DNA from 4 places in the Pseudarthrobacter sp. CCNWLW217 genome. Region 2 is predicted to be linked to each of the others. Evidence: riboswitches for the same ligand, from Rfam matches in the RefSeq annotation. Region 2 holds a riboswitch; each other region holds the start of a gene.
What was found. Region 2 has a riboswitch for thiamine pyrophosphate ahead of V9L18_RS12260 (ECF transporter S component). Riboswitches for the same ligand answer to the same signal wherever they lie in the genome.

Region 1 (5,937 bases), on a different contig from region 2:
TGGCCCGAGAGCGCCACCGGCAGTGTCATGGCCTGGATCGGGAACGGGTGGGTGATCCCGGCATCGGCGAGGGACTCCACGATATCGGCGCGGACGTTGAAGTCTGCGAAGGATTTCTCCTCGATCTCATGGGGCTTTTCGTCCGAGATAATGGTTTCTTCCGGCTCGATGACCTCGGTGCCGGAATCGTCAATCAGGAGCTGGTGGGTATGCAATTCACTCACAGGTGAGTTTCCTTATTCATTTGGGCATTGGCGCTGCCTGCTCAACGGGCCGGCCAACGTGGCCGTTCCGGAGCACGCTCGAAGCGCGCAAGCAAATCCAGTGGAAGCCGATCGCGGGCTATCTAATTGCTGGCACTGGTGACCAGCGGGCGTATCTCAAGATCGCGTAGGGGCGGGCTTGTTGAATTCAAAATCAAGGAAATCAACGACCGGGCATCCATATCTACTTCTTCAGTCTACCGGCAAGGAGTCTTAAACCCGGCTTTGCCCCTTTCGGGCGCCCCGGCGCCTACCCGACGAGCTCGAAATGTACTTCCCGCGTGGCGATGTCCGAGGAGAGAAGCCGGACACGGACTTTGGTGCCGGATTCGAGGTCACCGGCACAGCGGGCCGTGACGGCGGGCTCGGCTATCTGGATGATTCCGGAAGGGCCGTTCCCGTTCCTGCCGTTGCCGTTACCGTTGGAGCCATTGCCGTTTTTGCCGTTGTCCTTTTGCGGCTTGGACCCTGAAATGACGATCGCGTCGAATTCCTGACCCACATGGTTGACCAGCAGGGCGGCCTCCACGGTGTCCAGCGCCAGACGCTCCATCCTTGCAGCCAGCTGATCGGAACCGGCCATGATCACCGGCAGGGAGGGCAGCGCTTCCCGCGCCCAGGCCGGGACCGGGCTGCCGTTGCTGAGTGCCTCACAGATGACCAGGACAAAGCGGTCCACCAGCCGCCGGAGCGGAGCGGTGGTGTGGGCGTAGGCGGCTCCGATCGCGGACTGGCGGGCATCATTGGGGATTTCGCCGTCGAACGCCGTATAACTGGCACCACGGAAAAGCATTCCCGCCGAATGCATGATGGCCAGTTGCCGCGGATCCGTGGGGTCAAGCGTGCGGAGATACTCCCCGTAGCCCGCTTTCCCGTCCCAGGGCTTGCCCAGAACCTCGGTCTGCAGCCGGAAATGCCCCAGGGACCGTTCGTCAGGGGCGGGCATGGTCCGCAGGATGCCGACTTTGCCCTCAAGCATCAGGGTGGCCGCAGCCATTCCTGTCATGAGCGATATCTGGGCGTTCCAGTCCTCGACCGGGAGCTGGGGAGCAGCAGCGATCCGATAGCCGCCATCGGGAAGCTGCACGATCTCCTGCTCAGGCATGTTCAGGCTCGCGCCATCGCGTTCCCGCTCCAGCTCAACACGCTTGAGGCCAACCTCCTTAAGGAGCTCTAATACCGGCGAGGCCGTTCCGGCGTCGAGTTCAGCCTGGGCGCCCTTGTAGCTGAGCTTGGCCCGGCTGCGGACCCGTGCCCTTTGGACCGAAACGGACGTGACCTGGGCAGCCTGGTCCAGGTGGAAGTCCCACACAAAGGCAGAGCAGAGCTGGCCTGCCAGGAGGCTGCCGGCCCCCTCGCTGATGACCTCCGGATGAAGCGGGATACGGCCGTCGGGCGCGTAGAACGTCTGTCCCCGGCGGCGGGTCTCGGCGTCCAGCGGCCCGCCGGGCACCACGAATGCGGGTACATCTGCGATGGCGTAGAGGACCCGATAGCCGCTACCGGCGCGCTCAATAAACAGGGCCTGGTCTAGATCGGTGGAGGACTCAGGATCAATAGTGAGGAAATCAATGCCTGTCAGGTCGGCATCAGGCAGTTGCCTTGAGGAGACAGCGGCTTCCGCATCTCGGACGGCGTCGGCAGGGTAGTCGCCCGGTAGCTCCAGCTCGGTCCGCAGCGCACTCAGTGCCTCCTCGAGGGCATTGGTGTGCTCGTGGACATTTGGGGCCAGCCGATGATGTGACACGAAATTCAGGTTAGCCCGATTTTCGCTGATTATGCACGCCATCCCCTCTTTGGGGCCGGAGGCCTAGGAGCCGGCGGCGTCCAAGGCCCGAAGCAGTGCCGCGGCGGCCTCTGCGGGATCGGCGGCTTCGGTGATGGCCCGGACCACAACGATCCGGCGGGCGCCCGCTTCCACCACCTGCTCCACGTTGCCCAGGTCCACGCCCCCAATGGCGAACCAGGGTACCTCTGCCACGCCGGGCACGGACCCCGCCTGTTTGACTGCCCCCGCGGCGTACCTGAGGAGGTCGAGCCCGACGGCGGCCCGGCCGGGCTTGGTGGGGGTGGCCCACACCGGACCAACACAGAAATAGTCCAGCCCAGTGGGCGCGGCTGTGACGGCGGCCGAGGCCGAGACCGCGCCGTCGATCTGTGAGGTGGTGTGGGTGGACAGACCGATGGCTGCATTGCCGTTCAACAAGGTGCGTGCAGCCTTCAGCGGCAGGTCCTTCTGGCCAATATGGAACACCGGGGCACCTGAGAGCACCGCGACGTCGGCCCGGTCATTGACCGCCCACAGCCGTCCATGGCGCAGTGCGGACTCCTTCAGTACCGCCAGTAGGTCCAGCTCCTCTGCTGCCTCAATTGTCTTGTCGCGGAGCTGGATGATGTCCACGCCCCCGGCGAAGGCCGCATCAACAAACCCGGCGAAGTCACCGCGATCCTTACGGGCATCCGTGCACAGGTACAGCCGGGCACCGCCCAGGGCCTCAGCATGGCTGGTGGAAAGGAAGGTGCTGTTGGCGACGGCAATGCTGTCAGGAAGGGCTGCGTTCATGGAAACCAGAGTAGTTCCTCTAAACTGGGCAGGTACTGCGGGAGCCCGCGGCAGCTGTCATAAAGCGCCGGGCTGAGAGGGCGTCAGAGCCGACCGCTTGACCTGATCCGGCTAGTACCGGCGTAGGGAAGGAACCACATGATACCGCCAACCGGCAGTCCGTCCGCCGGCGCTCCCAGTGACGCTCTCGCCGACCTCTCTGCTGACGTCGCCGTTATCGGCGGGGGTGTGATCGGGCACGGCATAGCCTGGGAAGCCAGGCGCTCGGGCCGTTCTGTGGTTGTGATTGATGATGCCCCCGGTTCCGGCGCCTCCTGGGCTGCGGCAGGCATGCTCGCCCCGGTAAGTGAGTTGCACTACCAGGAGGAAGAACTCCTGGAGCTGATGCTTGAATCGTCCCGGCTGTGGCCGGCCTTCGCGGCGGACCTGGCCCGGGACGTTCCCGGCGATGCAGGGTACCTGCCCACCCCCACGCTGGCCGTCGGCGCGGACGCGGCCGACCGCCGTGCGCTGATGGACCTCCGATCAGTCCAGCGGGCCCACGGGCTGGACGTTGAACCACTGACGGTGCGCGAAGCCCGCAGCCGCGAAGCCCTCCTGAGCCCCGCGATCTCCTGCGCCCTGGACATTCCCGCTGACCACCAGGTGGACCCGCGGAAGCTGGTGGCGTGCCTGCGGGAGGCTTTGGCCAGCCACAGGGAGGATTCAGGATCCGCCGTCGCAGGAGCCGAACACGGATTCGCCGTTGCCGACCGTGCGTCGTCGCTGGCCTGGAAAGACGGCCGGGTCGCCGGTGTCCGGCTGGCCGGTGGGGGCTCGGTGACCGCCAGCGAAACCATCGTGGCCAACGGGCTTGGAGCGGCGTCGTTGGGCGGGCTGCCCGATGGACTCCAGCTGCCGCTGCGCCCCGTGCACGGCGACATTCTCCGGCTGCGCGTCCCGGAGCATCTCCGCCCTCTGGTCACCGCCACTGTCCGCGGACTGGTCCACGGTGTTCCCGTCTACATCGTTCCAAGGCGTGACGGCACTGTGGTCATCGGTGCCACCCAGCGCGAGGACGCGTTGGCAGCCTCCAGTCCGGAGCGCCGCCAGGACGGCACAGGAACGTCGGCTGGCGGCGTCTCGGCAGGCGGCGTCTCGGCAGGCGGCGTCTACCAGCTGCTTCGCGATGCCCAGGTCCTGGTGCCGGCGGTCGCCGAGCTGGAACTGCTGGAAAGTACAGCCCGGGCGCGTCCTGCTACGCCGGATAACGCTCCATTGCTGGGCCGCGTCCACCTCCCAGGGAACCACGGACCGGTGGATGGCCTGATCGTGGCGACGGGTTTTTTCCGCCACGGTGTGCTGTTGACACCTGCAGCCGCCGCCATCTGCCGGGACCTCATGGATGGACGCACAGACCCGCGCTGGCTCCCGTTCAGTCCGGCCAGATTCTCCACACGCCGTGCCGCCATCCTCCAACCCACCAAGGAAACAGCATGAACATCACCCTCAATGGTTCGCTGCACAGCGTGTCCGACGGCGCGTCAATTACCACCCTGGTCAGCCAGGTCACTGGCCGTCCCCTGGCTGCGAACGGGCAGGCTACCGACGGGCAAAAACTGGGTGTGGCAGTGGCACACAACTCCGAAGTAGTACCCCGCAGCCAGTGGTACGTCACGGCACTCGCCGAAGGTGACGACGTCGAACTGGTCACAGCAGTCCAGGGAGGCTGAACCATGACCGAAACCATCAATACCGTTAACCCGACCGGGCACCCGGACGCGCTCGTGATCGACGGCGTCGAGCTCGGCTCCCGCCTGATCATGGGCACCGGCGGCGCGCCAAGCCTTGATGGGCTGGGCGCGGCCCTGCTGGCCTCCGGGACGGAGCTGACCACCGTGGCCATGCGGCGATACTCGCCAGCCGAAACCGGCTCCCTTTTCCAGCTCCTGCTGGACCATGGCATCCGGGTCCTGCCCAACACTGCCGGCTGCTTCACTGCGCGGGATGCCGTGATGACGGCTGAACTTGCCCGCGAGGCGCTGGAAACAGACTGGGTCAAGCTTGAGGTCATCGCCGACGAACAGACCCTCCTGCCGGACGCCGTTGAGCTCGTGGACGCGACTGAACAGCTCGTCAACCGGGGCTTCAAGGTGTTCGCCTACACCAATGACGACCCCGTCCTGGCCCTGCGGCTCGAAAACCTCGGCGCGACGGCGGTCATGCCACTGGGATCGCCCATCGGCACCGGGCTGGGCATCCTCAACCCGCACAACATCGAACTCATCGTGTCCCGCGCGTCGGTGCCCGTGGTACTGGACGCCGGCATAGGGACTGCCTCGGACGCTGCCCTTGCCATGGAACTGGGTTGCGACGCCGTCCTGCTGGCTACCGCTGTCACCCGCGCCCAGAACCCGGCACTCATGGGGGAGGCCTTCAAACACGCTGTGATCGCCGGTAGGCTGGCGAAAGCGGCCGGGCGGATACCGCGCCGTGAGCACGCCCTGGCATCCTCAGCCATGGAAGGCCGGGCAGAGTTCCTCTGACCCGATTCCGCCGCGGCCGGCCACCAGGCGTGCCCTCAAGGATCAACCCGAGGAGCCAGCCGTGGCGGGCACTGAAGACACACTCAGCAGGTCAGCCATCGATGAAGCGCTGGCTGGCCTCCCGGACTGGCGGTACCGCCTCGGCGGGTTCGTGACTGTGTTTAAAACGCAGACGGCGGCCGCGGCCTTGCAGCTGATAGCCGACGTCGGACGCCTCGCCGAAGAACAAAACCACCACCCGGACCTCGACTGGCGATACAACCGTGTGTTCCTGCGGTACACCTCCCATGACGCTGGCGGCGTGGTGACTTCCCGGGATGTGAGGGCGGCTGGTGCGGCGAGTGCTGCCGCAGCAGCCGCCGGAGCAACAGCGGAACCGGGACTGCATCGGACCGTTGAGGTGGGAATCGACACGACGGACGCCGCTGAAATCTCCGAGGTGTGGCGCGTCGCACTGGGATACAAGAAGGGCCCCGGCACGGACCTGGTGGATCCTCACGGACGCGGCCCGTCAGTGTGGTTCCAGGAGACGCCCACCCCCAACAGCAGCAGGATGCACCTGGACATCCATCGAAGCCGCGCGGAG
Region 2 (5,937 bases):
TGACGCCCTGCGGATGGCCTGGACCAGGAGGCCGAAACTCTGGCCCAGGGTGGCTTTCATCCGTTGCGCCGGGTTGCCGCGCGAGCCAACGCCGCGGGCGCGCCGGGCCATCCCAATGGTCTGCCACTCCTCGGCCATCAGGCCAACAAGCCGCATGGCCGCGAGCGTCCCCAGCACGAACCGGTGCGACAGCCGGGCCTTCTGGGCCAGCGCATCGGCGAGGTCGGTGGGATCGGTGCAGCTCATGAGGAGGACGGCCGGCAACGCGATCGCCAAGCCGCGGAGCATAAAGCCCAGCCCCAGCTCCAGGGAGCCTTCGCTCATGGACCAGATGCCGACGTCGAGCAGTATCCTTCCGCTGTCCGGAGCCAAAATCGAGGTGCTCCAGCCACCCACGGCGGCCGCCAGGATCAGCGGCCAGCCGCGCTGCCACAGCAGCGTCAGGGTCAGTCCTGCGAGCGGGAAGAGCAGCAGCTCGCAGAAGAGCGCCACGGAGGCGGAGACCCAGTCGATGGACAGCGCCAGCACCACGGTCATGAAGACGACGGCGGCGAACTTGCTCAGCGGATTGGCACGGGTCAGCAGTGCTTGGTTCCCCCGCAGTGTCAGTTCCTGCCTCATGGGGCCACCGCTTCGGTGGTGCCCAGCCGGAGCTCGGCGCCGCCCAGGGCCGTGCTGAATTCGGCATCGTGTGTTACGGATACCACGGCGGTGCCGGCGTCGAGCAGTTCGGAGAGGAAGGACGCGAGCTCGGCCCAGGTGTTGGCGTCCTGGCCGAAGGTTGGCTCGTCCAGGACCAGCACCTGCGGGTGGGCGGCGAGCACCGTGGCCACGGACAGCCGGCGCTTCTCCCCGCCGGAGAGCGTGTAAGGGTTGGCGTCCACGAGTTCGGTCAGCCGAAGCCGCTGGAGGAGCTCATCCACCCGTTCCTCGCCGTGGCCAAGATGCCTGGGGCCGAACATCAGCTCGTCCAGGACATTGCCGGTGACAAACTGGTGCTCTGGCTCCTGGAAGACGGTTCCGATGCGGGCGATCAGCTGGTCGGCCTTCCATTTGTAGGGGTCGATGCCTGCGCCCTGACTCAGGTCCACGGTGGCCGAAACGTTTCCCCCTACGGGTGCCAGCAGGCCGGCCAGGGTCAGCGCGAACGTGGATTTTCCCGCACCGTTCGGACCTGTGATGGTGAGCGCCTGCCCGGCGCGCACCTGCGCCGAGATGCCCTGCTGGACCGGAACCGGAGGGATCGCTTTGAAGCGGCGGCGGCGAGGCCGCTCCCGCGAAACGGCAAGGTCCTCGGCCGCCAGCAGCAGGTCCCCGGAGCCGCCGGAAGTCCGGTTCCGCGTGGCCGGAACAAAGCCGGGGACCCACACACCGGCAGCAATCAGCATGTCCCTCGCCTCGGCGAGGACCTGGTCCGGCGGCCCGTCCAGCAGCACTGCGGGATCGGTTGCGGAGCCTGGCTGCAGCACCACGATCCGGTCCACGAGGTCCTTCCAGACGGACACGCGGTGCTCCACCACAACCAGCGTGGCCCCGGTCTTGTCCAGGCAGCGTCCCACGGCGTCGCGGACCTCGAGGACCCCGGTGGGATCCAGGTTGGCCGTGGGCTCGTCCAAGAGGATCAGCCCGGGCCGCATGGCCAGGATGCCGGCGAGCGCCAGGCGCTGCTTCTGCCCGCCGGAAAGGGCCGACGTCGGGTGGTCCAGCGGCAGGTGGGAGAGCCCGACGTCGTCAAGCGCCTCGTGCACGCGCGCCCAGATCGCATCGCGCGGCACGGCGAGGTTCTCGGCACCGAAGGCGACGTCGTCGCCGAGCCGGGAGAGGACCACCTGCGTTTCGGGATCCTGCTGCACCAGCCCGGCGCGGCCGCGCCGCTCACGGGGGGAAGCGCCATCGATCCGCAGCGAACCGGATTCGTCGGAATCGCCTGCTTCGCCGTCGTCGTTCACATCCCCCAGCACCCCCGCGAGAGCGTGGAGCAGCGTGGATTTGCCCGCCCCTGACGGGCCCAGCAGGAGCACACGCTCCCCGGGCTTGATGTCCAGGTCCAGGGCGTGGACAGCAGGCCGGGACCGGCCTGCGTGCCGCCACCCCCAACCGCGGGCAGTGACGGCGGCGGGCCGCATCGCAGCGGCTGTGCCGTCGTCGTAGGCTGCGGGCATTAGGAGAAGACGGGCTCCGACGCAGCCTTGCGGGACGCGAAGGAGCTCAGCACACCGGTCCTGGCCAGGCCGCGCGTGGCGATCCAGGACAGCGCGCCGGCGATGATCGCGCCCGAGATGGCGGTAAATACGATGTACGCGAGCTTGTCACCGGCGGCGTAGGCGATGTTCCAGCCCCAGGGGGCGAAGGAGTCGTTCAGGCCGCAGAACAGCCCGGCCGCAGCGCCGGCCAGCAGCGCGACGGGCAGGTTGAACTTCTTGTAGACGAAGATGGCGAAGATGATCTCGGCACCCAGGCCCTGGACGAAGCCGGAAAACAGCACGGAGGCGCCGTACGGCGAGCCCATGATCAGTTCACCCATGGCGGCCACCGTTTCGCAGAAGAGCGCGGCGCCCGGCTTGCGGATGATCAGCATGCCCAGCACGGCGGGGATCATCCAGCCGCCGGCGATGAGGCCGGTCAGCGGCGGGTAGACGGCGTTCATGGGCGGCGAAACCGCGGCGGCGCCCTGGGACCACGCCCAGAAGATCACGCCGCCGGCGATGGCGATGAGGGCGGCCACCACGATGTCAACGATGCGCCAGGTGTAGCCGGTCTTTTTGATTGCTGCAGTGCTCATGTGATCCTCCTGAGGAACAGGAGGGGAAAGTGTTCCGGCGGTCGGCTTGCCACCGGTTACCGCACACTTCGAGAACTCGACTCCCTTGCGCCGGTACTAACCGGATCAGGTTCGAGGGTCTGCGGCTGTCCCGCACTCTCAGCGCCCACCTGCGGTTCCCTGGCAATGCCAGTGATGCCCGACGGCGGCGCTCCCCTGTCGTTAATAAAGCTGGTCTTTGAATATTCTGCCCTGATGGGCGTGGTCCAGTTTACACCGCTGGGGCGGTAGATTGTGGGCCATGACTGCCAACAACCCGACTGTGACTGCGTTCAATCCCGACTCAAGGCTGCCCCAGCCATCAGGCCTGCTCGAGGCCCTGATTGACCGGATCGAGGCCGAGATCACCGAGCTGCAGTTTCCGCATTTCACCAAGGACGATTCCCTCAATCTGGGGTTGCTCCTGGTGGAGCTGGGGAAGACGCGGCGGCTTCCCATCGCGATCGACATCACCAAGGGCGAGCAAGTGCTCTTCCACGTGGCCTTGGATGGTGCCACGCCGGACAACGAGCACTGGATCAGGGCCAAGCAGCGCACCGCCGCCCGGTATGAGATCCCGTCATTGCTGGTGGGACTCCGCGGCAGGCTGCACGGCGGGCGGATCGAGGACCACGGGTGGTTCGACGAGTCCACCTACGCACCACACGGCGGCTCCTTCCCGGTGTACGTGGCCGGGGTGGGTGCGGTAGCCACTGTCACCGTTTCCGGGCTGCCGCAGCAGCAGGACCACGACCTCGTGGTGGAGGCCCTGCGCGAAATCCTGGGGTCCATGCGGGCCGAATGAGCGCGGCCCAGGGTCGGGCTTCCTGACACTCCCGAAGTTGACACGCTCCCCCTGACGACACGAGGATGAAGTCGATCCGGAAAGCGTTTTCTCACTGGCGCAGCCGTGGAAGCCGCCGTCAGATCCGGCAGCCTTCAGGAGGGCGGGCATTTGAGCAGCCAGCACACCATCGACCGTCAAGCCCTGGTCCGCAGGCATAACGTGGAGCAGCGGAGCCTTGATCCCCGGAGTCCGGTTTCCGTGGGCAACGGCGAGTTCTGCTTCACGGTAGACCTCACCGGGCTCCAGAGCCTCCCGGCCGAGTACCCCGTAGGAGGGCCGCCCGGCACGCTGCTCGGCTCGCAGTCCCAATGGGGCTGGCACTCCGTCCCCGCGGCCGAGGAGTACAGCCTGGCCAGTTCCACGGTTCTGTACGATTCCGCGCGGGGCCCGGTCCCTTACCTGGACATGGTGGGCGATATCGTGGACGGCCGGGAGACTAAGGCGTCCCGCGCCGAGACCTGGCTGCGGGCGAACCCGCACCGCCTGGACCTGGGCCGGATCGGGTTCGCGTGGACGGATCGGGCCGGGGCGCCACGGCCGCTCACCGCGGCAGACGTCGTCGACCCCGTCCAGACCCTGGACCTCTGGACCGGGACGGTCACCAGCACGTTCAGCCTCCGGGGCCATCCCGTCAAGGTCACCACCGCCTGCCATCCGGACCGGGACCAGATCGGCCTGATCGTGGAGTCCGCGGCCCTCCAGCACGGGCTGGTGGTCACGTTCGCCTTCCCCTATGGGTCCGAGGCGTGGCATGACGCCGCGGACTGGAACCGTCCCGCGGACCACACCACTACCTTGGCGGAACCAGCGGGCGGAGCGGACGGCCTCCAGCACTGGACGGTGGACCGCGACCTGGACGGATCGGGGTACCAGGTGACGGTGTCCGGGAGGAACCTCCGGCTGGACCAGTCGGGGGCCCATAACCTGCTGCTTGGCGCCGACGCCGGCCAGGACGTCCTTGACCTGGCCGTCCAGTTCACCAGCACCGGGCAGGGCGAATGCATCCTGCGCAGCTCTGGCGGCGCACCCTCGACTGGGACTGGAACCGCCGTCGCCCAGGCCTCCCGCGACCACTGGCCGAAGTTCTGGCAGTCCGGCGGCGCCGTCGAACTCCATGGCACACCCGACCCGCGGGCGGCTGAACTTGAGCGCAGGATCGTCCTGTCCCAGTACCTCACGGCGATCAACTGCGCCGGGTCCCTGCCACCACAGGAGACCGGGCTGGTGTGCAACTCCTGGCGGGGACGCTTCCACCTGGAGATGCACTGGTGGCACGCCGCGCATTTCGCCCACTGGAACCGCACGGAACTGCTGCTCCCCAGCCTCCGCTGGTACCGAACCATCCTTGAGTCCGCGCGGCAGACGGCCAAGGCCCAAGGGTACGACGGCGTCCGCTGGCCCAAGCAGGTGGGACCGGACGGGCGCGAAAGCCCCAGCCCGATCGGCACCTTCCTGATCTGGCAGCAGCCGCACCCCATCCACCTGGCCGAGCTGGCGTATCGGGCGGTGCCCTCGCGGGAATTGCTGGAGGAATTTTCGGAGATCGTGTTCGAAACCGCCGAGTTCATGGCAAGCTTCGCGCACCCCACGGCACGTGGCTTTGAGCTTGGGCCTCCGCTGATCCCCGCCCAGGAAAGTTATGAAGCCATCCGCGGGACGGTCACCAACCCCACGTTCGAGCTGGCGTACTGGCAATGGGCGCTCCGCACCGCCAACACGTGGCGTGAACGCCTCGGCCTTCCCGGCCGCCCGGACTGGCAGGCCGTTGCGGACGGCATGGTCCGCCCGCGGACCGTCAACGGCGTCTACGCCGCGATCGACGTCGAACCCTTCACTATCCGCACGGACCACCCGTCCATGCTGTGCGCACTGGGCGTGCTGCCGCAGACAGGCCTGATCGACCCGGAGATCATGCGCGCCACGCTCGCCGACGTGCTGGCCACCTGGGACTGGGACAGCACCTGGGGCTGGGACTACCCCGTGATGGCCATGACCGCCGCACGGCTGGAGGACCCGGAAACCGCCGTCGACGCCCTCCTGCAAGGGGCCGGGAAAAACACGGTCCTGCCGAACGGACACAACCTGCAGACAGATTCCCTTCCCCTCTACCTGCCAGGAAACGGCGGACTCCTGGCCGCCGTCGCCCTGATGGCGGCGGGGTGGGACGGCGGCCCGGACCGGCACGCCCCGGGCTTCCCGGCAAGCTGGAGCGTGGTGTGGGAAGGCTTGGTTCCGGGTCCGTAGCGAACCGCCGGAGGGGCTTCAGGCGGCCCGGCAGGGGGCTGTCACG
Region 3 (5,937 bases), on a different contig from region 2:
GTCTCCGGGGCCGTCGCCGGGCGCGCGGAGGCCGGGCTGCCGGTTTCGGCGCCGCTGACGGGCGAAATGCTTGGCATGGTTCAGGCGTCCTTTTCATCGGGTGCTCTTTGCCCCGATTGTAACGCCGGAGCCTGAATCCGGCGCCCAGCTTAGCTTTCTGCCCGTCAGCGCCCTCGGCACCGGGCTGTCCGCCCAGCAGGCAGGCAGGCTCGAAATGATCGGCCGATCTTGCTTCCCCCGTCTTTTAGTCGGCGTGTGAGAGAATGAACTTGGCTGGAGGCCGACCCACATTCGGACTCCGGTCCGGTGGCTTTGTTCCCAAGACCGCCAATGATGAGCTGGCAGGCTTCGGATTCTCTGATCCGTCTTCCCGCCATTCCATTGGTCGGCACCTGGTTGTGGCATGTAGAACAACGGGTTTCAGAATGCTGCTGCCGGCTCCCACGGGCTGCCGCACCCCACTGCCGGTGCGAACCTGGGAGTATCCACTTGACTTCTGTCAATGCCTGCGGGTTTTGACAAATATGTGCCCCAATGGGTGCCGGATGTGGCGGTACGTCAGGGGCAGGAGTGTTGCCACATATGGAAAATGAACAAGTATTTGCCGTTAACAACGATGAAGCGGTAGCCGAGGCTCCGGACGCGCCGAAGAAGGCCACCAGGACCCGGCGGAAGGCCGCGCCAAAGCCGGAAGCCACCCCGGAAGCGACCGCAGCGGATGCCTCTGCGACGCCCGGCGCTGAAGAACCTGCGCTTGAGGCGGCTCCGCCGGTCCGCCGCACCCGTGCGCGAAAAAAGGTAGACGCCACCGAGCCACTGCCTGCGTTCGCAGCCGAGGCAGCGGCCCCGGAAACGGTCGCTGAGGCAGGCTCCGGCCACGCCGACGAAGCCGCGTCCGCCGTTGCCACCCCCGAAGCAGAGCCGGAGGCAAAGCCGGTCCGTCGCCGCCGCGTCGCAACCCGCAAGACGTCGGCTCCTGACGTCGCAGCCGTCCCCGGGACAGAGGCGGAGCCTGCGGCTGCTGCAGCATCAGTTGAAACTCCCGTAGAGGAAACCCCGGCGTCGAAGGCTCTCGAGCCCGAGGCCGCAGTGGAGGAAACCCAGGTGCCGGAATCGGCAACGGTGGAAACGCCGGCACCCGCAGTTTCCGAAACCACCGCGCCTGACGCTGAAGCCGCAGTACCCGCACAGCCAGCACCGGCCAGCCCGTTCGGCTCCCTTTTCCTGGAGCCAGGGTCGGCAACCTCCGTCCTGTTCCAGGCACCGGACCTGAGCACCGTGGTCCGTCCCGCCCCGGCACCCACCGCGGCGGCGGAGGAAGCGGAAGAGGACGACGCCGAACTCACCGAAGATGACGACGCCAACGGCCGTCGCAGGCGGCGCAGCCGTGGTCGCCGCGGGCGCAGCCGCGCAGGCGACCGCGACCTCGAGGGCGACAGCGAGGGCAGCGACAATGAAACAGAGGAAGCTGACGAGGAATCAGCGGGCCAGCCAGACGAGGGCGTAACCTCCCGCCGTCGTCGTCGGCGCCGCCGCGGTGACCAGGACCTGGAACTGACCGGTGGCGGGGATGACGATCCGCCCAACACAGTGACCCGCGTCCGCGCTCCCCGCGCCGTGACCGAAGCGCCCGTCAACAACCGCGTGACGTCCGTCAAGGGCTCCACCAGGCTGGAAGCCAAGAAGCAGCGCCGCCGTGAATCCCGCGATACTGGCCGCCGCCGCACCGTCATCACCGAAGCAGAGTTCCTGGCCCGCCGCGAATCCGTGGACCGCCAGATGATCGTCCGGCAACGCGACGACAGAATCCAGATCGCAGTCCTGGAAGACGGCGTCCTGGCCGAGCACTTTGTCTCCAAGACGCAGCAGGACTCCCTGATCGGGAACGTCTACCTCGGCAAGGTGCAGAACGTCCTGCCATCAATGGAAGCGGCGTTCGTTGATATCGGCCGCGGCCGGAACGCCGTCCTGTACGCCGGTGAGGTGAACTGGGAAGCCGTCAACCTCGAAGGCAAGCAGCGCCGGATCGAGAACGCCCTGAAGTCCGGCGACACCGTCCTGGTCCAGGTCACCAAGGACCCCGTGGGTCACAAGGGCGCGCGCCTGACCAGCCAGATCTCCCTCCCCGGCCGCTACCTGGTCTACGTACCCGGCGGCTCCATGACGGGAATTTCACGTAAGCTGCCCGACGTCGAACGCAACCGGCTCAAGCGCATCCTCAAGGACCGCCTGCCGGAGCATGCCGGCGTCATCGTCCGCACGGCCGCAGAAGGCGCCTCGGAAGAGGAGCTTACGCACGACATCAACCGTCTGCGCGCCCAGTGGGAGGGCATTGAAAGCCAGTCCACGTCCACGAAGATCCTTGCCCCGGAACTTCTCTACGGCGAACCGGACCTCACCATCAAGGTGGTTCGGGACGTCTTCAACGAGGACTTCTCCAAGCTGATCGTTTCCGGTGGGGAGGCATGGGACACCATCGAGGCCTACGTCACGTACGTGGCCCCCGATCTGGTGGGCCGCCTGGAAAAGTGGACCAAGGACCAGGACATCTTCGCGGCCTGGCGGATCGACGAGCAGATCCATAAGGCACTCGAACGCAAGGTCTTCCTGCCCTCTGGCGGTTCGCTGGTCATCGACCGAACCGAAGCCATGACCGTGGTGGACGTCAACACCGGCAAGTTCACCGGCAGCGGCGGCAACCTCGAGGAAACGGTCACCAAGAACAACCTCGAAGCTGCCGAAGAAGTTGTACGCCAGTTGCGGCTCCGCGACATCGGCGGCATTATCGTCATCGACTTCATCGATATGGTCCTGGAATCCAACCGCGACCTCGTCCTGCGCCGCATGGTGGAATGCCTGGGCCGCGACCGCACCAAGCACCAGGTGGCAGAAGTAACGTCCCTGGGGCTCGTTCAGATGACGCGCAAGCGCATGGGCACCGGGCTGCTGGAAGTCTTCGGCGAGCAGTGCGAAACCTGTGCCGGCCGCGGCGTGGTCACCCACGACGATCCCGTGGAGCACCGTCGCGCCAACACGGTGGCTGCCGAGCACCACGTGCAGCGTACGGACACTCACCGCACGGACACCCCGCGGCCCGACCAGCGCCCGGAAAGCCAGCGGGCTGACAGCCAGCCCGGCGCACGTGGCGACCGCAAGCGGCGCCGTGGACGCGGAGGCGTTCCCTTGGAGGCGGCACCGTCCGCACCGGTCCAGGTCCACACGGTCCACCCGGATCCCAGCGACGCCGAGCGGCACGCCAAGGCTGAGGCCACCAGGCTGGCCCTGGCCAACATCGCCGCGGCGGCGCACGCAGCGCACCTGCACGACGACGAGGTAGCCCACGCTGCTGGAGCTGCGGCGGCCGGAAGCCCTGCTGCAGCGGCAGCACGGCCGACGGCGGAGCAGGCCCACGCCGCCCCGGCAACAACAGGCCAGGCACCGGCAACAGCCCGCCAGCATGACGCCGACGCGTCCGGACGTCCTGCTGCCGTGCTCACTTTCGGCGGGGAACAGGTGGTGCTGCCGTTCGTGGAGCACGCGGCAGACCAGCCGCAGCAGCCGGCCCTGACGCTCGACAGGCTCGCTGAAGCCTTCGCGCACCTCGGCGAGCCCGCCGTTGCCGCTCCGGAGCCTGCGCAGGCTGCCCCGCAGCCAAGCACCGATGTGCCGCATGCTGCGGTAGAGGAGAAGGATTACTCAGACCACACCGCTGAGCAGTCCCGTACCCGCAGGCCCCGCCGCAACCGCAGCGCCAGCCGGGCCCAGGGCGCGGCAAACGCAACCTCGGTAGAACACCACGAGGCAACGCACGCAGCAGCCGGCGGCCACTCCCACGCGGCCAAGGCGCCTGAGCCGGCCACAACCGCCGCAGGCGACAAGAAACAGGCAGAGGCGCCAATCATCCTCGGGGTAGGAGTACCTGCTTCCGAGCTCTGATCCTCCGCAAAGGACATCAGCCAGGATGCCCGGACACGACCCTTCGCAGGGGCGCGTCCGGGCATCGCGCGTTAACGGCTTCATGTGACCAGGCCATTTGACGCCGGGCCGGGCACTGAAACGCTAGGCTTGGTTACCGACACGGGGTGCCGCGCAAGGGCCGGCTGAGATCCACACCCGTTGAACCTGTCCGGCTAGCACCGGCGAAGGGATGTCTTCCTTGTCTTCAACTACTGTCCTGCCCCCGGCACCTGTACTCAGCCCGGCAGCGCCGGCCCCGGTCCTCCGGGACGTTCCGCGGGTGCTGTCCATCGCAGGGTCCGACCCGTCCGGCGGCGCCGGCATCCAGGCCGACCTGAAAAGCATCGCAGCCCACGGCGGCTACGGGATGGCCGCGATCACCGCGCTGACAGCGCAGAACACTCAGGGCGTCCGCGCGGTGCACGTGCCGCCGGCCGCCTTCCTGGTCCAGCAGTTGGAAGCCGTGAGCGATGACATCACCATTGATGCCGTCAAAATCGGCATGCTGGGCGATGCCGAGGTGGTGGCAGCGGTCCGCAGCTGGCTCGAAAAGGTGCGTCCCGGCGTCGTAGTCCTTGACCCCGTCATGGTGGCTACCAGCGGCGACAGGCTCCTGCAGGCGTCTGCCGAGGCTGCCCTCCGCGGACTGCTCCCGCTGGCGGACCTGATCACGCCCAATCTCGCTGAACTGGCCATGCTGCTCGGAGAGGCCCAGGCCGGCTCCTGGGCAGAAGCGCTGGAACAGGGCCGGCGGTTGGCGGCGGACACCGGCTCCACCATCCTGGTGAAGGGGGGACATCTCGACGGCGCCGCCTGCCCGGATGCCCTCGTCAATACTGGCGGACTGCTTGCCCAGGAAATTGTGGAGGTTCCGGGGGACAGGATCCCCACCCGCAACAGCCACGGGACGGGCTGCTCGCTCTCGTCGGCCATGGCAACGGCACAGGCCCGTCTGGGGGACTGGGAGGCCTCACTGCGGCACGTCAAGCCCTGGCTGGCAGGTGCCCTGGTGTCCTCGGACGGCCTGGACGTCGGTGCGGGAAACGGTCCCGTCCACCACTTCCACCACCTGCAGGCGGCAAGAGGGCCTGTCCTGGAACCGGCCCAGCTCGGCGAGGGCGGCTTCGCCGAGCTCCTCCGTGCGGAGGCCACCGCAGACCTCGCCGCCATCTATGAGCTCGAGTTCATCCGGAACCTCGTGGCAGGAAGCCTGCCCGAAAAGCAGTTCGCCTACTACCTGGCCCAGGATGCCATCTACCTCAATGGGTACTCACGGGTGCTGGCACGGGCCAGCGCCTTGGCCCCCACCGAAGCCGCACAGCTGTTTTGGGCCCGATCAGCCCAGCAATGCCTGGAGGTTGAATCGGAGCTGCATCGGACCTGGCTCAGTACGCGAACCGTGGAGCCCGTCCTCGGTCCTGTCACAAAGTCGTATGTGGACCACCTGCTGGCCGCCTCCGCATCGGGCAGTTACGCGGTGCTGGTGGCAGCGGTCCTGCCCTGCTTCTGGCTCTACGCCGAAGTCGGACAGACCCTCCACGCGCAATTCCTTGCCGCGGGCGCCCCGGCGGACCACCCGTACGCCGAGTGGCTGCGGACGTACGCCGACGAGGACTTCGCGCAGGCCACCCGTACAGCTATTGCCCTGGCAGACGAAGCCGGACGCCGGGGCTCGGAGGACGAGCGTGCTGCCATGGTCGTCGCTTTCAACCAGTCGTGCCGTTTCGAAGTTGATTTCTTCGACGCGCCGCGGCTGCACGCCTGACGCTCCCCGGCCCATCCAGCCGGTACGATAGTCGGGCACGGTTCCGGATTGTCAGTGTTGCGCACGCTTGTGGCGCTTATCACGGACAGCCCGCCGGAACCAGCCTCATTTGCGGCCGAAGGCAAAATTAGCGTATTCTAGATCTTCGGTGCTTACGCCAACACTTGGGTTACGACCCCACGGCGTTGAGGCACAGCGAGAGCCCAGCCAAATAT
Region 4 (5,937 bases), on a different contig from region 2:
CCTGGTGGCCTGCGACCTCCAGCGGCCCAATGCCGTCACCCAGCTCCAGGTGGTGGGCAAGCGCGCCGGCGTCCCGGTTTACGCACCCCACCCCGGGGCCACCCATGAGCTGGAGCACCCCGCGGGCGATCCCGTAGCAGTGGCCCGCGCCGGTGTCGAAGAAGCCCGCCAGAAGCTTCACGACGTGGTAATCGTGGACACCGCCGGCCGCCTCGGCGTCGACGCCGACATGATGGAACAGGCACGGCAGATCCGGCGGGCCATCGTTCCCAACGAAGTGCTGTTCGTGATCGACTCCATGATCGGCCAGGACGCCGTGAACACGGCGATGGCCTTTGACGAGGGCGTTAATTTCACCGGTATCGTGCTGTCAAAGCTCGACGGCGACGCCCGCGGTGGTGCCGCGCTCTCTGTTGCGTCGGTAACCGGCAAGCCCGTCATGTTCGCCTCCACCGGCGAAGGCCTGGACGACTTCGAGCTCTTCCATCCGGACCGGATGGCCTCCCGCATCCTGGATATGGGCGATGTCCTGACCCTCATCGAGCAGGCGGAAAAGAACTGGGACAAGGACGAAGCAGCCCGGATGGCGAAGAAGTTCGCCGACCAGGAGGACTTCACCCTGGACGACTTCCTGGCCCAGATGCAGCAGATCCGCAACATGGGCTCCATGAAGAAAATGCTCATGATGATGCCGGGTGCGCAGAACATCCGCCAGCAGCTCGAGCAGTTCGACGAGCGGGAAATCGACCGCGTCGAGGCAATCGTCCGGTCCATGACCCCGCACGAGCGCGTTGCCCCCAAAATCATCAATGGCTCCCGCCGGGCCCGCATTGCCCGCGGTTCGGGCGTCCACGTCTCCGAAGTCAATGGGCTGCTCGAACGTTTTGCCCAGGCCCAGAAGATGATGAAGAAGATGGCCCAGGGCGGCGGCATGCCGGGAATGCCAGGCATGCCGGGAATGGGCGGCCCAGGCGGCGGCGCACGCAAGGGGGCCAAGAATGCCCCGAAGAAGAAGGCCCGCTCCGGTAACCCGGCCAAGGCAGCCCAGGAGCTCAAGGACGCGGAGGCGCGGCGCGCCGGAGCGGCCAAGGCGCTCCCCACGGGTGCAGCGTTTGGCCAGCAGTCCGGTGACTTCGATCCTTCGCAGCTGAACCTGCCCAAGGGCTTCGACAAGTTCCTCGGCAAGTAATCGCATCGCCCAACTGGGTAGCAGCAGATGTCGTTATGAGCGCTCAAAACGACACCTGCTGCTACCCAGTTGGGATGTCGGAGCCGTGGAATAGGGTTGGGTCATGTTCAAGCAGCGGGTAGTGTTCGTGCACGGCGCCGGAAGCTTCGGCTCAGCGGCCTGGCCCCGGCAGCACGGCATGGCACTGACCTACGACGCCCTGTTTCTCCGGCGCCACGGCTTTGACTCTGTTGCTGAACCGGTCGAGTCCTCCTTTGCGGAGGACACCGCCATCGTTTTGAGATCCCTCGCCGACGACGGCAGGGGTGCCGCCGGTGGCCACGTTGTGGCGCATTCCCAAGGGGCGATCTCCGCCATGATGGCCGCCGTCGAGCGCCCCGACCTGGTGTATTCGCTGACGCTCGTGGAGCCGGCCTGCCTGTCGTTGACCGCGGAACTGCCAGCGACGGCGGCGCACCGGGAGCTCATGAAGCCCCTCTTTGATGTCCGCCACCAGCTGAGTGACGAGGATTTCCAACGGGAGTTCGTCCGCCGCGTCTATGCTGCAGATCTCCAGGAGCCCGCCACCCAGGAGGAACGACGCTCCGCCCGGCGGCTCCGGCTGCAGGCCCCGGCCTGGGAGGCGCCGCTGCATATCGTCCCGGGCGTGCCAACGCTGGTGCTGACCGGCGGCTGGGAGCCGCTTTATGAAGAGATCGCCGGATACCTCCGCGAAACCGGTGCCCTGCACCGCATTGCTGCGGGCGGGCACCGGCCCCAGGATTCGGCGGAAGGCGATCACGCCATCCGGGCGTTCGTGGGCGACGTCAGCCGCGGCCGGTCAGCCCGGGCCTCCTGACGCGTTAGCGCGAAGGCACCTCCAGGTCAGGCAGGTAAACCTTCCCGCCTGCCGCGAGGAACTCCTCGCTCTTTTCTCGCATCCCGGCCGCCATCTCCGCCAGGGCTGCCTGGGATTCAGCCGAGCCATACTCATCCCGGATGTCCTGGCTGATCCTCATGGAGCAGAACTTGGGGCCGCACATGGAACAGAAGTGGGCGGTTTTGGCCGGCTCGGCGGGCAGCGTCTCGTCATGGAAGGCTTCCGCAGTGACCGGGTCCAGGGACAGTGCGAACTGGTCCCGCCAGCGGAACTCGAACCGCGCCTTTGACAGGGCGTCGTCCCGCTCGTGGGCGCCGGGGTGGCCCTTGGCCAGGTCGGCGGCGTGGGCCGCGATCTTGTATGTGATCACACCCGTCTTCACATCGTCCTTGTTGGGCAGGCCGAGGTGCTCCTTAGGCGTGACGTAGCAGAGCATGGCGGTGCCGTAGCGGGCGATCTCGGTGGCCCCGATGGCGGAGGTGATGTGGTCGTAGCCGGGTGCTATGTCCGTGACCAGCGGTCCGAGGGTGTAGAACGGGGCCCCCTTGCAGAGCTCCTGCTGGCGTTCCACATTCTCCCGGACAAGGTGGAACGGTACGTGGCCGGGTCCTTCCACCATCACCTGCACGTCGAATTCCCAGGCGCGCTGCGTCAGTTCAGCCAGCGTATCCAGCTCGGCAAACTGGGCGGCATCGTTGGCGTCCGCCGTCGCTCCCGGGCGCAGCCCGTCGCCGAGGGAGAAAGCGACGTCGTATTTGGCGAAGATTTCGCACAGCTCGTCGAAGTGGGTGTACAGGAAGTTCTCCTGGTGATGCGCGAGGCACCAGCCGGCCATGATGGAACCGCCACGGGAAACGATGCCGGTGACACGGTTGGCCGTCAGCGGCACGTAGCGCAGCAGCACTCCGGCGTGGATGGTCATGTAGTCCACGCCCTGCTCGCACTGCTCAATCACGGTGTCGCGGAAGATCTCCCACGTCAGTTTGTTGGCCTCGCCATTGACCTTCTCCAGCGCCTGGTAGATGGGCACCGTGCCGATGGGGACGGGGGAGTTGCGGATGATCCACTCACGCGTGGTGTGGATGTCATCGCCGGTGGACAGGTCCATCACCGTGTCGGCTCCCCACTGGGTTGCCCACTGCAGTTTGTCCACTTCCTCGGCGATGGAACTTGTCACAGCCGAGTTGCCGATATTGGCGTTGATCTTGACCAGGAAGGCCTTGCCGATGATCATCGGCTCGGATTCCGGGTGGTTGATGTTGTTGGGGATGATGGCGCGGCCTGCCGCCACTTCGCTGCGGACCAGTTCCACGTCACAGTTTTCGCGGAGGGCAACGAACTGCATCTCCGGGGTGATGACACCCTGCTTTGCGTAGTGCATCTGGGTGACTGTCCGGCCGTCGACGGCGCGGCGGGGCACCGGCTGTGCTCCCTTCCACTCTGCGGAGGCTGCGCCGCGGCGGACTGCCGACTTGCCGTCGTCGAGCAGGTTCCGTTCCCGGCCGCTGTAGGGCTCGGTGTCGCCACGGGCCGCGATCCATTCCGAGCGGAACGGGTCCAGGCCCACCACCGGATCACTCCCAGGGCCGGCGGTGCGGTAGGTCCGGAAAGGGCCGTTCGCCTCGCCGTTGGGCGATGGTTCCAGCGCAATTTCCGTTACCGGAACCCGGATTCCGGTGGCCTCGTCACTGATGAACGCCAACGAATGGGATTTCAGCGACTGGGTCTCAATGCCGGCTTTCCCCTTGGCCGTCTCATTTTGGGCAGCAATCAGCCGTGTTTCTGGTGTACTCAATGAATACTCACTTCCTTCGCCGGCATTACCCGGACAGGTTCAACGGTCGCAGGCTGCGTCAGCCTGATCTCAGCCCCTGCAAGGGCTCCCGTGTGGTCTAGATGAAGCTACCACAGGTGCGGGAGGGCACTCCTGACCGTGACGTGGGCGGGCTCTTCCGCGGATTAGGCTGTTGCCATGGCCGGAATCATCGAATTCAGCGGAACAGTGCTCACCGGACCGAATGAGGAACGGCGGGGCCTCTGGTCCGTCGACGGCCGTCTCACGTTCCACAGGCCCCCCACGTCCCCCGATGCTGTGCTGGGGGGCTGGGTCCTTCCCGGGTTCGTTGATGCCCACTGCCACGTTGGCCTGGGACCCGGCGGCGTCGTCCCGGATGCGATGGCTGAAGAACAGGCCCGCACCGACCGCGACGCAGGCACGCTCCTGGTCCGTGATGCAGGGGCGGCAAGCGACACGCGTTGGCTGCAGCAGCGTCACGACATGCCCAGGCTTATCCGCGCCGGGCGGCATATTGCCCGGTCACGGCGCTACCTGCGGGATTTCGCCGTCGAGGTGGAGCCGGACGGCCTGGTGGAGGCCGTGCGGAAGCAGGCGAGGGCCGGCGACGGCTGGGTCAAGCTCGTGGGGGACTGGATTGACCGCGACGCCGGAGACCTCGCACCGTCGTTTCCCGACGCCGTCGTCCGCGATGCCGTGCAAGCGGCCCACGACGAGGGCGCACGGGTGACCGCGCACTGCTTCGCCGAAGACACCCTTGACCAGATGCTCGACGCCGGCATCGACTGCATCGAGCACGCCACCGGATTGCTGCCCCGGCACGTTTCCCGGCTCGCCGCCCAGGGTGTCCCCATCGTCCCGACGCTGATCAACATCGACACCTTCCCGGACATCGCCCGCCAGGCCGAAGCGAAATTCCCGCGGTACGCCGAGCACATGCACGCGCTGTGGGAACGCAGGTACGAGCGCGTGTACGAAGCCTTCGAAGCGGGTGTGCGAATCTATGCCGGGACAGATGCGGGCAGCGTCATCCGGCACGGACGGATCGCCGACGAAATCCTGGCACTGCACCGGGCAGGCCTCCCTCCTGCGGCGGCCCTGGATGCTGCTTGCTGGGGTGCGCGGACGTGGCTCGGCGCTGAGGGGATCTCCGAGGGTGCCAGCGCCGATGTGGTGTTGTGCGGGGAAGACCCCCGGCGCGTCCCCTCCACTGTCGCCACGCTCCGGCACGTCGTGTTGCGGGGCGAGGTGATCCGCTGACCGTTGAAGATCACGCTCGTACAGTTGGGAATAAATTGAAGCTTCAAGTAATTTAGAAGAGTAGAGGCCTCCGAGATCCGGCGGCCGTTGGACCGGGAGTTTTCGATGACTGCAGAATCCACCAGCCAGGACCTTCTACCTGCCGAGCTCACCATGGGCACGGTGATGCTGAAGGTCGGCGACATGAAGCTCATGACTGACTACTACCAGCGCGCACTGGGCCTGGACGTGGTGGCCGAACAGGACGGTGGCCTCTACATGGGCCGGCTCGGAAAGCCGCTAGTGCATCTGGCCGCCGCCCCCGGGCTGACTCTTCCCGGCAGGGGCGAGGCCGGGCTGTTCCACACGGCGCTGCTCTTTGAGGACCAGGCGGCACTGGCGGCCACAGTCGCTACGGCGGCCCAATATGAGCCCCGCTCGTTCACGGGCAGTGCGGACCACTTGGTCAGTGAAGCCTTCTATTTCAACGACCCGGAGGGCAACGGCATCGAACTCTACTGGGACCGGCCGCGCAAAAACTGGTCCTGGAATGGAACGGACGTGGTCATGGACAGCCTGGCACTGCCTCCGCAGCGCTACCTGCAGGAGCATCTGACCCAGGAATCCGTTGACGGCCAGCAGCGGACGGCCGCCGGGGTGGGCCACGTCCACCTCCAGGTGGGCGACGTCCACACCGCCCACGATTTCTATGTCGGCACGTTGGGGTTCGAGAAGACGGCGGGCTGGCATGGCCAGGCGCTTTTTGTGTCAGCCGGGCGCTACCACCACCACATGGCCATGAACGTCTGGAACAGCCGCGGCGCCGGTCCCCGGAAAGATACCCTCGGCCTGGGG

Region 1: it holds a riboswitch for thiamine pyrophosphate, as region 2 does, so the genes downstream of both, V9L18_RS03045 (FAD-dependent oxidoreductase) here and V9L18_RS12260 (ECF transporter S component) in region 2, are expected to answer to the same signal.
Region 3: it holds a riboswitch for thiamine pyrophosphate, as region 2 does, so the genes downstream of both, V9L18_RS16295 (bifunctional hydroxymethylpyrimidine kinase/phosphomethylpyrimidine kinase) here and V9L18_RS12260 (ECF transporter S component) in region 2, are expected to answer to the same signal.
Region 4: it holds a riboswitch for thiamine pyrophosphate, as region 2 does, so the genes downstream of both, thiC (phosphomethylpyrimidine synthase ThiC) here and V9L18_RS12260 (ECF transporter S component) in region 2, are expected to answer to the same signal.

Annotation. Positions count from the first base shown of each region.
Region 1 covers NZ_JBBCBT010000002.1:93,641-99,577, forward strand. Annotated here, with positions in the region: gene V9L18_RS03030 (DEAD/DEAH box helicase) at 1-224, opposite strand, end outside; gene V9L18_RS03035 (RNB domain-containing ribonuclease) at 514-2,010, opposite strand; gene thiE (thiamine phosphate synthase) at 2,074-2,826, opposite strand; TPP riboswitch at 2,854-2,972, shown strand; gene V9L18_RS03045 (FAD-dependent oxidoreductase) at 2,965-4,305, shown strand; gene thiS (sulfur carrier protein ThiS) at 4,302-4,538, shown strand; gene V9L18_RS03055 (thiazole synthase) at 4,542-5,351, shown strand; gene V9L18_RS03060 (4a-hydroxytetrahydrobiopterin dehydratase) at 5,413-5,937, shown strand, end outside.
Region 2 covers NZ_JBBCBT010000009.1:135,525-141,461, forward strand. Annotated here, with positions in the region: gene V9L18_RS12250 (energy-coupling factor transporter transmembrane component T family protein) at 1-621, opposite strand, end outside; gene V9L18_RS12255 (ABC transporter ATP-binding protein) at 618-2,162, opposite strand; gene V9L18_RS12260 (ECF transporter S component) at 2,162-2,782, opposite strand; TPP riboswitch at 2,847-2,989, opposite strand; gene V9L18_RS12265 (heme-degrading domain-containing protein) at 3,063-3,605, shown strand; gene V9L18_RS12270 (hypothetical protein) at 3,756-5,891, shown strand.
Region 3 covers NZ_JBBCBT010000014.1:95,797-101,733, reverse strand. Annotated here, with positions in the region: gene V9L18_RS16305 (vitamin K epoxide reductase family protein) at 1-77, opposite strand, end outside; gene V9L18_RS16300 (Rne/Rng family ribonuclease) at 583-3,936, shown strand; TPP riboswitch at 4,069-4,165, shown strand; gene V9L18_RS16295 (bifunctional hydroxymethylpyrimidine kinase/phosphomethylpyrimidine kinase) at 4,148-5,722, shown strand.
Region 4 covers NZ_JBBCBT010000022.1:18,252-24,188, reverse strand. Annotated here, with positions in the region: gene ffh (signal recognition particle protein) at 1-1,189, shown strand, start outside; gene V9L18_RS20015 (alpha/beta hydrolase) at 1,293-2,027, shown strand; gene thiC (phosphomethylpyrimidine synthase ThiC) at 2,032-3,780, opposite strand; TPP riboswitch at 3,838-3,945, opposite strand; gene V9L18_RS20005 (amidohydrolase family protein) at 4,021-5,103, shown strand; gene V9L18_RS20000 (VOC family protein) at 5,209-5,937, shown strand, end outside.